DNA from 4 places in the Dehalobacter sp. DCM genome. Region 3 is predicted to be linked to each of the others. Evidence: riboswitches for the same ligand, from Rfam matches in the RefSeq annotation. Region 3 holds a riboswitch; each other region holds the start of a gene.
The links. Region 3 has a riboswitch for cobalamin ahead of LPY66_RS08585 (ABC transporter ATP-binding protein). Riboswitches for the same ligand answer to the same signal wherever they lie in the genome.
Positions count from the first base shown of each region.

Region 1: linked by a shared signal. The riboswitch ahead of LPY66_RS16365 (sodium:solute symporter family protein) and the one ahead of LPY66_RS08585 (ABC transporter ATP-binding protein) in region 3 are both predicted to bind cobalamin.
Region 2: linked by a shared signal. The riboswitch ahead of LPY66_RS06680 (putative cobaltochelatase) and the one ahead of LPY66_RS08585 (ABC transporter ATP-binding protein) in region 3 are both predicted to bind cobalamin.
Region 4: linked by a shared signal. The riboswitch ahead of LPY66_RS06610 (hypothetical protein) and the one ahead of LPY66_RS08585 (ABC transporter ATP-binding protein) in region 3 are both predicted to bind cobalamin.

Region 1 is NZ_CP092282.1:3,520,188-3,523,740, reverse strand. It holds gene grdC (glycine/sarcosine/betaine reductase complex component C subunit beta) at 1-1,269, shown strand, start outside; cobalamin riboswitch at 1,333-1,508, shown strand; gene LPY66_RS16365 (sodium:solute symporter family protein) at 1,754-3,214, shown strand; gene LPY66_RS16360 (glycine/betaine/sarcosine/D-proline family reductase selenoprotein B) at 3,233-3,553, shown strand, end outside.
Region 2 is NZ_CP092282.1:1,409,150-1,412,702, reverse strand. It holds gene LPY66_RS06680 (putative cobaltochelatase) at 1-1,927, opposite strand, end outside; cobalamin riboswitch at 2,060-2,260, opposite strand; gene LPY66_RS06675 (ABC transporter permease) at 2,280-3,014, opposite strand; gene LPY66_RS06670 (ABC transporter ATP-binding protein) at 3,014-3,553, opposite strand, start outside.
Region 3 is NZ_CP092282.1:1,830,080-1,833,632, reverse strand. It holds gene LPY66_RS08590 (energy-coupling factor transporter transmembrane component T family protein) at 1-715, opposite strand, end outside; gene LPY66_RS08585 (ABC transporter ATP-binding protein) at 712-2,247, opposite strand; cobalamin riboswitch at 2,449-2,628, opposite strand; gene asnB (asparagine synthase (glutamine-hydrolyzing)) at 2,851-3,553, shown strand, end outside.
Region 4 is NZ_CP092282.1:1,386,809-1,390,361, reverse strand. It holds gene cobK (precorrin-6A reductase) at 1-395, opposite strand, end outside; cobalamin riboswitch at 528-727, opposite strand; cobalamin riboswitch at 994-1,172, shown strand; gene LPY66_RS06610 (hypothetical protein) at 1,471-2,280, shown strand; gene LPY66_RS06605 (DMT family transporter) at 2,291-3,367, opposite strand; gene LPY66_RS06600 (ATP-binding cassette domain-containing protein) at 3,348-3,553, opposite strand, start outside.

The sequences.
Region 1 (3,553 bases), 1.7 Mb from region 3:
CTTTTTCCCAAGGATTTATTGAATATCCCCCGTCCCTGGTATCATCATGCTTTGCCCGATGCGAAGCGTTTCGGGCGCTTCGGCGAAATTTTCCCAGAAGATGAATTTTTGGGATTGCTAGCTGCGGTTGACGTCAATGGCCTTGTGTGCTTGGAAACGGGTTTTAAACAGGCCGTCTTCCCAAAACTTCGTGCACATCCTGCTGTATCGATGCTCAAAGGGATATCCTCTGCCCAAAATGATTCACTTTCTAATGAAGAGATTGCAGAATCGATTCAAACAAGGGAAGCCTTGCCATTGACCTTTGACGGAAGTACCATCGGGTGTATCCAGAAGGCAAGCATTTCGGATCCTGCCCTAGCCGCCTCACGGATCGCAGAGAACCTCATTGCCAAGGCTTCAGCAACGGCAGCGCTGCAGCTCCTCTTCAACAATACTGGCCTTCATCCTCTGGACGTAGACTATATTTTTGAAGCATCTGAGGAGGCCTGTGGAGATATCCGGCAAAAGGGAGGCGGTGGTTTCGCCAAGTCCATTGCCGAAGCCTGCACCTGTTCAAATGCCAGCGGCGCCGATACGCGTGCATTCTGTGCAGCCCCAATGCATGCCTTGCTGCAAGCTGCAGCATTCGTACAGTCAGGGATCTTTGCAAACGTGATTGTCGTAGGCGGCGGCTGCTGTGCGAAGCTTGGCCTCAATGCAGGAATCCACCTTAAACACGGGATGCCTGTCCTGGAGGATATGTTAGGAGCCTTTGCCATTCATATCAGTAAGGATGACGGTTTCAATCCGATTTTGCGTACGGATCTAATTGGCAGAATGAATGTAGGCTGTGGCGATTCACCGCAACAGGTTTTTCGTTCCCTTATCGCGGAGCCTTTAACAAAAGGCGGCTATAAAATATCAGAGATTGATCGTTATGCCGCAGAGCTTGTGAATCCAGAAATCCTTGAGCCTACAGGGTGTGGTGATATTGCTGAAAAGAACTATAAAATGATCGCTTCCTTGGGTGTGCTAAATAAAGAGATCGATCGTAGCGAGATTCAGGAACAGATCCGCCGCTTTGGAGTGCCTGGCTTTGCGCCAAGTCAGGGGCACATTCCTTCAGGAGTGCCGTACATTGGGCCTGCGCGGGAACTAATACTGAGGGACAACGTGAAGCAGGTGATGATCATAGGGAAAGGGAGCCTTTTTTTGGGAAAACTCACGCGCCTTTACGACGCTCTTTCCTTGCTCATCCAGAGAAACCCAAAATATTCCGGTGTTTGAAAAGCCAGGAAGAATCATATTAGGACAATTAAAGACAGATTGAATACTTCAGAATAATATAAATAACTTCGTATATTTGCAGGTGCCCCTTTTGGGGAGAATAGGGAACCGGGTGTGATTCCCGGACGGACCCGCCACTGTAAAGAGGAGCGTATACAGATACCACTCCGGTTATGATGGGGGAAGGTGTAATACGCAATGATCCAAGCCAGGAGACCTGCCTGCAAATTTCTATGCCAGCTTCGCGAACGGGCTGGTTTAGGTGATGGATGATGGAAAAATCCGCACTCTGTTTGAGATGCGGGTTTTTTATTTATCATTTATTTTGAAAGGGGGGATCAACATGCATGCGAGTACTATTTTTATTGGAACAATCTTGTTTTTTTGTTTTGCTGCGATAGGCATATCCATCTTCGGCAAGGGCTTCTTTAAAAAGTTTGACTAGCAACGCATCATTTAGAACGAGTGAATGAAAGGGGAATTCATGATGGAAATCGGCAAATACATTGCCTTATTTATCTTTTTTATCGTATTGCCCTGCTGGGCGGTTTACTATGGACGAAGCGGTATGAAAAGTCTGGAAGGATACGTTTTTGGCGGCCGGATGTTAGGGCCTGTCACCTCGGCTTTCACGGCTGCAACTGCAGCTACCAGTGCAGGCTTGTTTGTCGGCGGAGCGGGTATGGCTTACAAGTATGGCTGGGGCGGCGCTACTTGGCAGCTTGGAGCAGCTTTGGGCGTATTTATCAGTTGGTTTCTGATTGCGCCAAAGATTCGTGAGGTGTCCCATAAAATCCAAGCCATTACGACACCGGAATTGTTTGTGAAAAGGTATGGATCCAAACACTTTTATCCAATCGTCGCATTTTGGATTGTTCTTTTCAGCATTCCTATGCTTGTCGTCCAATTACGATCGGTAGCATTAACCCTGGAGAGCTATCTGGGGATACCGTACCTTTGGGCGCTGATCATATTTAGTGTGGTACTGGTTGTTTTTTCTTCGTTGGGTGGCCGTAAGGCGATTGCCTATCTGGATGTCGTCCAGGGCATGATCATGATTACTGCTGTTACAGCGGCTATTATTGTTGGTTGGAGAGCGGTTGGTGGTATCTCCGGACTGGATACTTTATTGGCGCAGAAAAACTACAGTTTAACGACCTTTTTTGGAGAAATGCCGCGTTCGCTCTGGTTTAATTTAGCGTTTGTCTATATGTTCGGCTTATTCAGCAGTCCGCATATTATTCCGGCTTTTTATGGGATGAAAGACGGCAAAACCGCACGATTAGCTTTTCCTATGGGGGTCGTCATCTCCCTGTATTGGACGTTTGCCGCAGTCTTGATTGGTTTGATTCCACGGGCGCTGGGCATCGCCGTCGAAACATCGGATAAAGCCTTCGCTGTATTTTTGGCGCAAGTAGCGCCTGGATTTGTCGGATTGCTGATGATTTTCTGTTTACTCGCGGCTGTTTTTACGACCTTGGATGCTTTGTTGATGGCAGCCGGATCCAGCATCGTGCACGATGTTCTCTGCCGGATTAAAGGAGTCAGTTTGACAGAAAGACAAGAGCTGCGCTTTGCGCGGATTGCAACGGCCGTGATCGGAATCATCGCATTTATTCTGAGCGAAATACAGATCCCTCTGATTACCATTGTCAATGCCTTTGGTTTTGGTGCTTTTGTCATTGTGATTGGCGTGCCGATGATCCTGGCATTGTTCTGGGATAAGGCCAGTCGGGAGGCCGCCTTTTTCTGCACGATTGCAGGGCCCATCCTCTATATCCTGTGGCATTATTTTTTGGTAGATATCACCGGCCTTGGTGAACTTCCCGGTACCCTGATCGTAGTACTCACGGTGTCCATCATCCTGAGTTTGCTCAAACCGGCAAATCAGCAAAGCTATTTCCGGCAATATCAGGAAACCTATTTTCAAAAAATAAAGGCTTAAAATAGGAGGAGACGGTTCGTGCGAATACTTTACTATATGAATCAATTCTTTGCCGGGATCGGCGGCGAAGAAAAAGCGGACACCTCTCTGCTTTTTATGGAGGAGCCAATTGGACCGGCAATCGGTTTTGGCTCTCTTCTGGATCAATCATTGATGGTGACGCTCGTCGCAGTTTGCGGGGATAACTATTTTCACAGCCATCAAGAGGAAGTATTGCAGCAAGTGGTTGCCAAGGCGAAAGAGCATCGTATTGAGATGGTCATCGCCGGCCCTGCATTCAACGCAGGCCGATATGGTCAGGCATGTGGGGCAATAGGCGAGGCAGTGGCTCGGGAGCTA
Region 2 (3,553 bases), 420 kb from region 3:
CCGCTTCTTGGATAATCTGCGCCATTTTCTGCACTTCAACCAACGCTTTATCTTCTCCCATGCTCACATTGCCCTTGCCGTCGGAAATAATGATCAGCAGCGGGGAAATGTTCGGTTCTTTAAAGAGATTGGTCTTGGCTACCTCATACGCTTTGTATAGCCCCGCTGACAAAGGCGTTTTACCTCCGGTGGGCAATTCCTCCAGCAATTTTTGTCCCATTTCCACACTGTTAGTCGGAGGCAGGAGCACCTCAGCCGTATTACCCTTAAAAGCAATTAACCCGATCTTGTCTCTCTTTTGATAAGCATCCAGTAATAACGATAGAATCGCTCCCTTTGTTTCTACCATTCGCTGCTGGGCTCCCATGGAACCGCTGGCATCAACTAAGAAAAGCAATAAATTGCCGATGCGTTTTTCCCGTATTTTCTCCCGGATATCCGCTGTTTCAATGGCAATGGCGACACCCTCCCTGCGGCGGTAAATCTGGTGCGGCGCTGCCGAACGCATGGTAGCGTCAAAGGCCAGGTCATTATTCCGGCGCTGCAGGGTGCTGCGGATATACCGTCCTGCCCGGGAAGCGGTCTTGGTCCGGGAACGCCGTCCTGATCCCTTGCGCAAGATCGGGTCCCTTTCATTGGCGATTTTTTTGACGGTAAAAGGGTTGCCGATTGCGAAGACTTTCTCCAACGGGGCTGACGGCGGGGACATCGGCTGTTCTTCTTCCGAATGTTCTTCCGGATCTTCTTCCGCTTCCTGCTCCTCCCCGTCCTCAGGGTCCGTTTGCGGTTCAGGTTTTTCTTGTTCCAGTGTTTCTTCCGTTTCCTTAGGTTCTTGCGGTTCAGCATCTTCCTGCCTCGGGTCTTCTTCTGTCCGGTCGTTATCCGCGGGATCCTGCTCGTTCGTGTCTTGCTCCTCCGGTTCCTCCTGCTGGGTCTCCTGTTGTTCCCGGGATGGCGGAGGCGCTTCGCGGAAACGGTGGAAAAGAACCAATTCCGCCGCTTCCTGAATATCGTCTGCCAATACTTCTGTCCGTCCGTGCCAGGCTGCAATGGTACGGGCAGTCGTGACCAGCGTAATATCCGCCCGATGCCCGGCGACATTTTCTTTGACACATAAGTCAGCTGCCAGATTAATCAACTCATTGGAGATTTGGATTTGAGCTACAATCTTCCTGGCCGCAGCAATCCGTTTGGCCAGGTTTTGTTCTTCTTTTTCCCATTTGGCAATAAACCCAAGGGGATCCGCGTCATATTCTTCGCGCCGTTTAATGATTTCTACGCGTATCTGTGGGTCTTTGACCCCTTGAACCTGTACGCATAAACCAAACCGGTCCAAAAACTGCGGCCGCAGTTCTCCTTCCTCGGGGTTCATGGTGCCAACCAGCATAAATTCCGCCGGATGCGCATAGGAAATCCCTTCCCGTTCCACAATATTGGTACCCATAGCCGCCGCATCAAGTAGCACATCCACTATATGATCATCCAGAAGATTCACTTCATCGATATATACAATTCCCCGGTTGGCTTTGGCCAGGATGCCCGGTTCAAAACGCGGTTTCCCGTATTTTATGGCATACTCAAAATCCAGGCTCCCAACAACCCGGTCTTCGGTCGCCGAGACCGGCAAGTCAATGACCTGCACCGGGCGTTTCCTCGTTGTCAAAACTTGCCCCGCCGCAATTCTTTCCCGGCAATCTGCGCATAAACTGGCTGCGTCTTGCGGATTGCAGTTGAACCTGCAACCTTCCGCCATTTCTATTACCGGGAGCAGAGCTGCCAGCGCCCTTACTGCAGTTGATTTGGCGGTGCCTTTTTCTCCCCGGATTAATATGCCGTTGATTTTAGGATTTATCGCATTGAATATAAGTCCCTTCTGCAGTTTTTCCTGGCCGACAATTGCTGAAAAAGGGTATACAAATCGACTCAACTATTTTTCCACCCTTCATAATGAATCTGATATACTAAAAAAACTCTCATCACCCGGCAACACGGGTAATGAGAGCCTAACTCGAAAATTAGGTACTAAATCCTCATACACCCTCCATCACGCGTGAAGTTGCTAGTGTGTCGAATACAGGCAGGTCTTCTGACTTAAGGCTCATTGTCTCCTCCTGCCTTCCCGATTTTCAGTGGCATTCCTGGAGGGACTCCTCTTTTACAGCGGCGGGACCGCGTGGGATTTACACCCACTTCCCTTTTCACCGGTGAATCATTTCTATACAGCAAAAAGACACCCGGCACCTGTTTCCAATATTTTGTTATACAACAATATACTGTTTTTATTCAACCTTTTTGCAATAGCGTGATCCTACAATAAATAGTGCGATGAAATAGAAGGCCAGAACACCAAAATGCAGCACCATCATCGCCGTTCCTTCGCCCGTGCTCCTTAATCCCGAGCTGGTATGGGTTAGTGGCAACACCTGAATAAGATACTGGAGTGCCAAAGGCATTTTCTCAATGGAAAAAAATGTGCCGCAAAGAAAAGACATCGGGGTTATCACGAAGTTGGAAAACTTAGCCATGCCCCCGTGCGAGTTGATCAACAAACCGGCTAAAAAACCGCCGGCCGCAAAGACAAAACAGTTTAACAGGGTAATCAAAATAAAATACGGTGTTATGGCAAGGCCTCCGGCAAAAACAGATACCAAGACAATAATTAAAAGTGCGGAATAAGCGCCATAAAACGCGCCCGCAATGATTTTGCCCAGCGCAAAAACCGTCATATTCACGGGTGCCACCATAAATTCCTCAAACGTTTTGTAATACATTCTGGAAATATTGATCGAGTTGGCCGAATTACTGAAGCTCACCAGCATCGTACTCATAGCGATAATCCCCGGAATCACAAACTCCATGTAAGAGCGTCCCTCTACCTGCATCCCGCTCCCCAAACCCCAGCCGAAAGCGATCAGATACAGTGTTGGTGAAACCATGGCACCGATCGTTGTGCTCCAAAATTTTCTTTTAAATAATACAAACTCCTGCCACAATATGCCGTATAAGGCAGCCATCAGGATTCCACCCTTCTGTTGGTTAATTTCAGGAAAACATCCTCCAGATTGGACGGCCGGATATTGACGCTTCCTTCTAAAGCAGCTGCATAGGCTACAGCCTTTTCTCTGGTCTCAAAAAATTCTTCCTTGGTCTTGCCGTTGATAAAATTTTCAACAGCAAATTTACCGACTTTATCAATCAAGTTCCGGGGGGTATCCAATTCCACAAGGGCCCCGCTATTAATGAGTCCTACCCTGTCGCACAGCACCTCGGCTTCTTCAATATAGTGCGTTGTTAAGAGCACGGTCAGACCTCTGCTTTTCAAGCTTCTTAACAAGTCCCACATTTTCCTCCTGGCCGAAGCATCCAGTCCGACGGTCGGTTCATCTAAAAGCAGAATCTCCGGATTATGCATCAGCGCCCTGGCAATCATCAGTTTTCTTTTCATGCCGCCGGAATATTTACCCACCAGGTCGTTTTTTCGTTCCGCCAGCTCAGTAAATTCCAGCAGTTCAGTAATTCGCTGTTTCCTTAAAGCCTTCGGCATATGATAGAG
Region 3 (3,553 bases):
AGATAAAGGCCGCAACGCATAGTCCCAAAACGCTCATACTGATGGCTTCCCAACTTCTTAAATGCAGTTGTTTCCTAAATGTCCGCTGTGGGTTTCGGCTATAGCCTTTTAATTCCATCGAAAGCGCAATGTCTGAAGCATGCTGAATGGCACGATACAGCAGCGGCATCAATGTTAGCGGAAGGTTCTTGATTTTATTCACGATGCCCTCAGAAGGAACTCCTCGCACAGACTGGCTTTCCGAAATAGCTTGGTATTCCTTTTTCATCAGCGGCAAAAAGCGGGCAGCTATGACAGTCAGCATCGCATAGCGATAGGGCACGCGCCAAGCGATAAGCATCAATGTCACATCTACAGCCGACGTCCAAGTCATAAACTGAACAGCCGCCAAAGTGACAGCCGCCGTACGAAAAATCCCTAAAGCGGCATATGGCAAGGCTCCCGAATAAACCGAAAGAACTCCCCATTGCCATACAAGCTGTCCTTCCCGGCAGAACAAGAGCTGAATCACCAGGATTTGAGAGGCGACAATCACGATCACCGGCAACAGGATTTTGTATTTTTTCAGATTCTGAGTGAAAGCGCAATCCGTCAGAATAATTAAGGCAATAATTCCGATTGCCATGAGCATATTCCGTGCGGTTAACGCGGTAAGGATCAGCGTAACGCACCAGACGAATTTCAAACGCGGATCAATTTTTTCGATGACGCTCATAAGGCAATACCATCCTCTGGAAAATAAACACTCTGGTGCACATCGAGCCCCAAGTCCATCAAGTCTTCTTTGCAGGAATCCATATCTTTGCTCGGAACATCCAGTACAACGTGGTGCTTCCGCATCACAATGATTCGATTGGTATATTTTTGCACTGCACTGAGATCATGGGTTACGAGAATGATCGTTTTGCCCTGCTCATGCAAGTGGGAGAGCAATTCCATAATCAGGGCGCTTTGTTCCTCATCTAAGCTGGATGTTGGTTCATCTGCGATGATTATCTCCGGGTCGCCAACAATAATCGAGGCAATTGCCAATTTCTGACGCTGACTGCGGCTAAGCTGATGCGGATGACAATCGGCATACTCAGCCAGACCGGTAACCGCTAATATCCTGTCCACCTTTGCTTCAATTTCTTTTTGCGGCAGCCTCCTTGTTTTTAAAATGAAACCGACCTCGTCTTTAACCGTGTTGGCGAATATCTGAAAATCAGGATTTTGAAACAAGAAACCAATTTTACTGCGTAAGGCGGCTAAATTCTTCTTGGTCAAAGCCTGGTTGAACATCACGATTGACCCTTTATCCGGCATGAGCAAGCCTTCCATCAACTTGAGCAATGTCGTTTTGCCTGACCCATTCAGGCCCACTAACCCAATAAAATCCCCGCGGGAGACGGCTAAATTAATGTTTTCACAGCCAAGAAAGACTCCTTTATAGGTAAAGGATAGGTCCTTGACCTCGATTATCTTTTCTTCCGATAGATTGTTTTGAGGTTTAAACTGCGATACCAAACGGTTTGTCGTTTTCCAGACCGCCTTATTTTGCAGCTGCTGCAGGTATTCATGCGGTTTGTATTCCGCCTTGACTGTCCCGTCGGCCACGATCAGAACACGATTGGCATAGGGGAGAATATCGCGGGCCCGATCCATTACCATGATCACCGTGACACCTTTTTCCTTGTTTAAATAGCCAAGATACGCATAAAGATCCTTCTTCCCCTGACTATCAAGTTCTGCCGTCGGTTGATCTAAAACAAGAATAGGAGTTTCCATTGCCAGAACGCTGGCGAATACGACGCGTTGGGCTTGCCCGCCGGACAATTCATCCGTCTTACGATCATGAAAATCCGTTAACCCTACAAATTCAAGGTAATGATGCGTTCTCCTGGTTATCTCTTCCCAGGAAAGATTCATATTGGCAATACCGAAAGCGACCTCTTCCCCCACACTGATGCTGATCATTTGATTTTGAGGTTCCTGCATCATATAACCGATATAATCGCACATCCCCGATAATGGGATCTCTTGGGTGTCTCGTCCCATTACCCTGCTGGAACCGTTTATTTCCCCGTTGAAAAACTTAACTGCAGCCCCCGTGATGCAATGAAGCAACATGGATTTGCCTGAGGCGACTTCACCGGTAATGGCAACAAAGTCTCCTTTCTGGATCGTAAGATCAATATCTTTCAGAACAATCTTCGTTGCCGGCGGAAAAGTCAACGCTTTGATTTTTAGCTGTACTGCAGGTTCCATGACATTTAACCTCCACTGTCTACTGTGAGTACCGACAATCGCCGCTCCTAGCCATCCGTGGCTTCGCGGCATAAGTCCCTCCATGGACAATCGCCGCTCCTAGCCATCCGTGGCTTCACGGCATAAGTCCCTCCATGGACAAATAAAAAAAGTTCCAGCTTTAAGGGTCTACCCTAAAACTGAAACTTTACCATCGTTTCAAATTAATCAACTTTAACGGCAGGTCTTCTGACTCATAGTTTTAACCGATGACTGCGCCTTCCCAATTTCTCAGTGGCCTATTGCAGTGATCACAACTATTCACAGCGGTGGGTCCGTCCAGGATTTGCACCTGATTCCCTATTCTTCTCTATAAGAGACACCGGTAAAAGATATTAATGATAGATTTATTTTATAGGAAATTGAATAAAAGTCAAGACATTAGGCAGATTTAAAATGGTTTTTTTCATCCTTTCAATCATTATGGTTCCTGCTGCAACATATGGCGTTCGAAATACAATATACATACAAATTTTCGGTTCCAAACCGGCAGCGTATCATCATACATTACTATAGATGATAAACATTATCAATAAAGCTTAAAAGAATGAGGAGATGACAGTAATGTGCGGTATTGTTGGGTGGCTGGACTGGGATCGTGATCTGTCCGAGTCCGGAGTAATTATTAATGCCATGGTGGATACGCTAGTTCCCCGAGGTCCTGACGCCAGGGGAATGTACTTAAGGACCCCTATCGCATTTGGGCACAGCCGATTGGCCGTAGTCGACATCATCGGCGGTCAGCAGCCCATGGTCCGTTTTCGGGATGGCTGGGAATATGTCATCACATATAACGGAGAGCTGTATAATACAGAGGAAATTCGGCGGGAGCTTGTACTTAAAGGCTATTCACCGCAAGGGCATTCGGATACAGAGATCCTTCTTTTGTCTTATATGGAATGGGGGGAAGCCTGTGTTGATAAACTCAATGGCATTTTTGCCTTTGGTATATGGGACAGCCGGAGAGAAACTCTCTTCATCGCCAGGGATAGAATGGGAGTCAAACCCCTATTTTACTTTCAGAAAAACAATTCCTTCCTATTTGCCTCCGAGCTGAAGGCCCTCCTGGCTCATCCTGATATTCCCGCCGAACTTGATAACGAAGGCCTGGCCGAACTTTTTATGATCGGACCGGCCCGGACTCCCGGACATGGGGTCATTCGAAATATCAACGAAGTCAAACCGGGCTGCGCGATGAAGCTTGAACGGGGCAACGTATCCTCCTGGGCCTATTGGTCGTTAAAAAACGAACCGCACACCGACGATT
Region 4 (3,553 bases), 440 kb from region 3:
AGAATATTGCCCTGGCAGCTTAAGAGTTTTTTATATGCCTCATCATGGTTTTTTACACGGATAATATCTTTCCAATTGTCAATCACAGACTCTCTTTCATAGCGGATATAGCCAATTTTTTTTATTTGGGAAACGCTCATCGCATTGCGGGTTGTCTCCAAAGAAAAAGGATTGGAAACATCAATAACGTAATCCGGCTCAATGCTATCGAGCAAGCCGGCGATCCATTGCTTTGAGACCCTCCCTTGATGAATACGGATATTTTCAATATCCGCCAAAGCCTGGCTTCCAAGTCTCGAGGTAACAACTGCCGAAACTTCGATATTCATTTTCAGCAATTGAATAATGACCTCTTTTGCTTCTGCTGTGCCTGCAATTACAAGCGATTTTGACATGGTTCCCTACTCCTCGCCCACATCGTTTTTTTCAATAAAAAAACTCTCAATGCCTAACAACATAAGCAATGAGAGTCCGTCTCAAATATAAGCGAACAAAAACTCAAACACCCTCCATCACGCGTGAAGTTGCTAGTGTACGAAACGCAGGCAGGTCTTCTGGCTTAAGTCTCATCGTCTCCTCCTGCCTTCCCGGTTACAGTGGCATTCCTGGAGGGACTCCTCTTTTACAGCGGCGGGACCGCGTGGGATTTACACCCACTTCCCTTTTCACCGGCTCATAACTTCTATTCAGCGAAATTATAACCGACACCTGTTTCCAATATTTTGTTTTCAGTCTGATTATATCGCATCCCAAATGCTATGTCACGAAAAAATTTATCGGCATTTTTCCTTCCCCTCAGGCATAATCATACCAAGGATAGAAGAGAATCAATGTCCGGTTATTCATATAGGTGATACCTATGCCTGTTCCATGTGTCAGAATTATGTATAAATTTATCATTGATTCAGCAGCTTGATTGCAACTGCTTGTATAAATACACATGATGAAAAAATGCTTGCCTTTTATTGAATTTGGATCTATAATCGTCAGTAATTGAATATTTCAGCTGTAAGTGACCGGTTGATAGCCGGTATAATAGGGAAACGGGTGAAAGTCCCGTGCGGTCCCGCCGCTGTAAAAGGTGAGAAGTCCTTGAAAAACCACCGAATCCGGGAAGGTAAGGATGACGATGAACCTTAAGCCAGAAGACCTGCTTGCAGTTAGTTCATTGTATACCTACGGTCGATAGGAGGATGGATTGTGTTACTGCTTGAATCTATGCAGATGCACAGTTTTGTAAACCTTTTTGAATCCACAGGACAAAAGGTTTTTTTATTTTCGCTTTGTTTATTTCGCGGACACTCTTATGCAAGCTATTTGCCGGCGTGCATAAGATTGACATTTTAAGTTCTCCTTGATTATCTCTCCCTTATGGAGAGGAAGCATGTTTGTCATTGGACTGAGGTACAAACATGCTTTTTCTTTTTACAAGTGGTATTAATTACTCAAATTTTGGAAGGAGGTTCCAAGATGCCGGTTACATTAAATATTTTATTAGATCATTTTCCACTTGTTTCTTATGCCCCTAAAAAGGAAAATCCAAAATTTCTTGGGATCAAAATGCTAAGCTGCCATAGCAGCCGTCTTTCCCCAGATTACCTTTATGTGTGTAACTTCACAAAAGCCGTTAAAATAAGTCAGTCTTTTCCGAACCTCTACTTATTATGTCCCCGGGACGGTTTACAGGAATACGTGGCTGACAACGCTTTGAGAAGAGTGATTATGTTTGACGGTAAGATTAATTATGATTCGTTTTTTAGGTTTAAGGAGGTTTTTAAGACTTTCAAGGAGTGGGAAAGCAACATGCAGCGCTCTCTTATTGCTGGCCGCGGCTTACAGGATTTACTGGATATCAGCGAAAATATCATCGACAGTCACATTGCTGTCGTTGATTCGGGATTTAATCTTCTAGCGTATACGCAGCATACGGAGTGTGAAGCCCCCCTGATTCTTGGTCTGCTGACTCAAAATCCCCGTGCCAATCACAAGCTGCGTTATCTTAACCTATCCTGGGAATCATGGAGTCAAATGCCAATAATTATTATTGGGACAATACAAGATAACCGCAATTATATCCATGCTTTGAAAGTGCTGAACAACATCGCCGGCAATCCGGTATTGGTCGTCCTGACATGTCATTGCCGGCAATTAACTAAAGGGCAATATGACAAATTTTCAATACTTCTCGCGAAACTATCCTGTTCCATAAACACGCTGGGAACGCCCTCAACTCCTTCTTTCCAATTGGTTACATACAGTCACGGTAATGTAGAAAACTGATTGTTGTCATCTAGTGACTATGCCGGTGATGAATGTTTGGCGTGTGCCCATGCCAATGTTCTGTCTCTTCGTGTTGGTGGACATGCGAATGATAGTTTTTTTCCAATTTCGTATCACCCTGATGACTGTGGGTATGATGCCCATCACTATGGCAATGCCGGTGTTCATGTTCGGTATAGTGATGTCTGTGCCAATGAACATGGTCTTCTTTTAATAACAAAATGGCACCCAGTATCATCACAGGCATTGCGACAATAAACTGTATTTCCGGAACCTCTCTATATAAGGCGATGGATAAAACAGCTCCCAAGAAAGGCGCAATGCCATATAAGGCGCTTGTCCGGGCTGAGCCCAGTTCTCGCATGCCTTGAATAAAGAAAACGATACTGCAGCCATAGCTTAGACACCCCAAGAACATTGCCATTACCGCATAGGACAAATGCGGAAATGGCTGTCCGATAATTTGCGCCAGGAGCAGAGAGAATATTCCTGCACACGAACCTTTGATGGCAACAATCATATATGGATCTTTAGCTGAGATATTCCGTGTAAAATTGTTATCCGCGCCCCACAAGCCGCAAGCGGCGAGTACCCCGACGGCACTAAGGGAGAAACCCCATTGCCCGGAAGTATTCCAGGACAGCGCGATGCTGGCAACGGCAATTAATAGAACTGCCCCCCAAATACGCTTCCCGATGTGTTCTTTAAACACAATCCCGGCAATAATGGTTGTCGCCACGCCTTCAAAATTTAACAAAAGGGCAGCTGTCGAAGCAGGTGCCTGTTTCAGTGAAACCATCAAGACAATGGGAGCGGCTATTCCGCCGGATGAGATGGCCCCGATCAACCATGGCCAATCCTGTTTAACAATTTTTGCTTCACGGCAACTGCCTTGATCAGCCTTAAACAAAACGCGCCAAAGCAACATCCCCATACCGCTGCCTATGTACAAGAATCCGGCCAGCGGTACAGGGGCAATATCCCCTAACAGCAGCTTTGCCAAAGGGACACTGGCCCCGAACAAAGCGGCGGCTGCGATAATCTGCAAAATAGGAAACCAAAACAATCTATTTTGTTGATTTTTCATTCTTCCAATCATTTAATGCCTTCCGCGCCTCAGATATGGTCATCGCCGATTCTGTCAAAGCAAAATCATCTTTCGCCCTCAGTATTTCCATTAGATGCCCAATTCGCGGCAGCCTTAAGTTAACACTTCGAATCGTTTCCTTTTCTGAAAAGACTTCTTTCGGCGTCCCTTCCAGAATGACTTTTC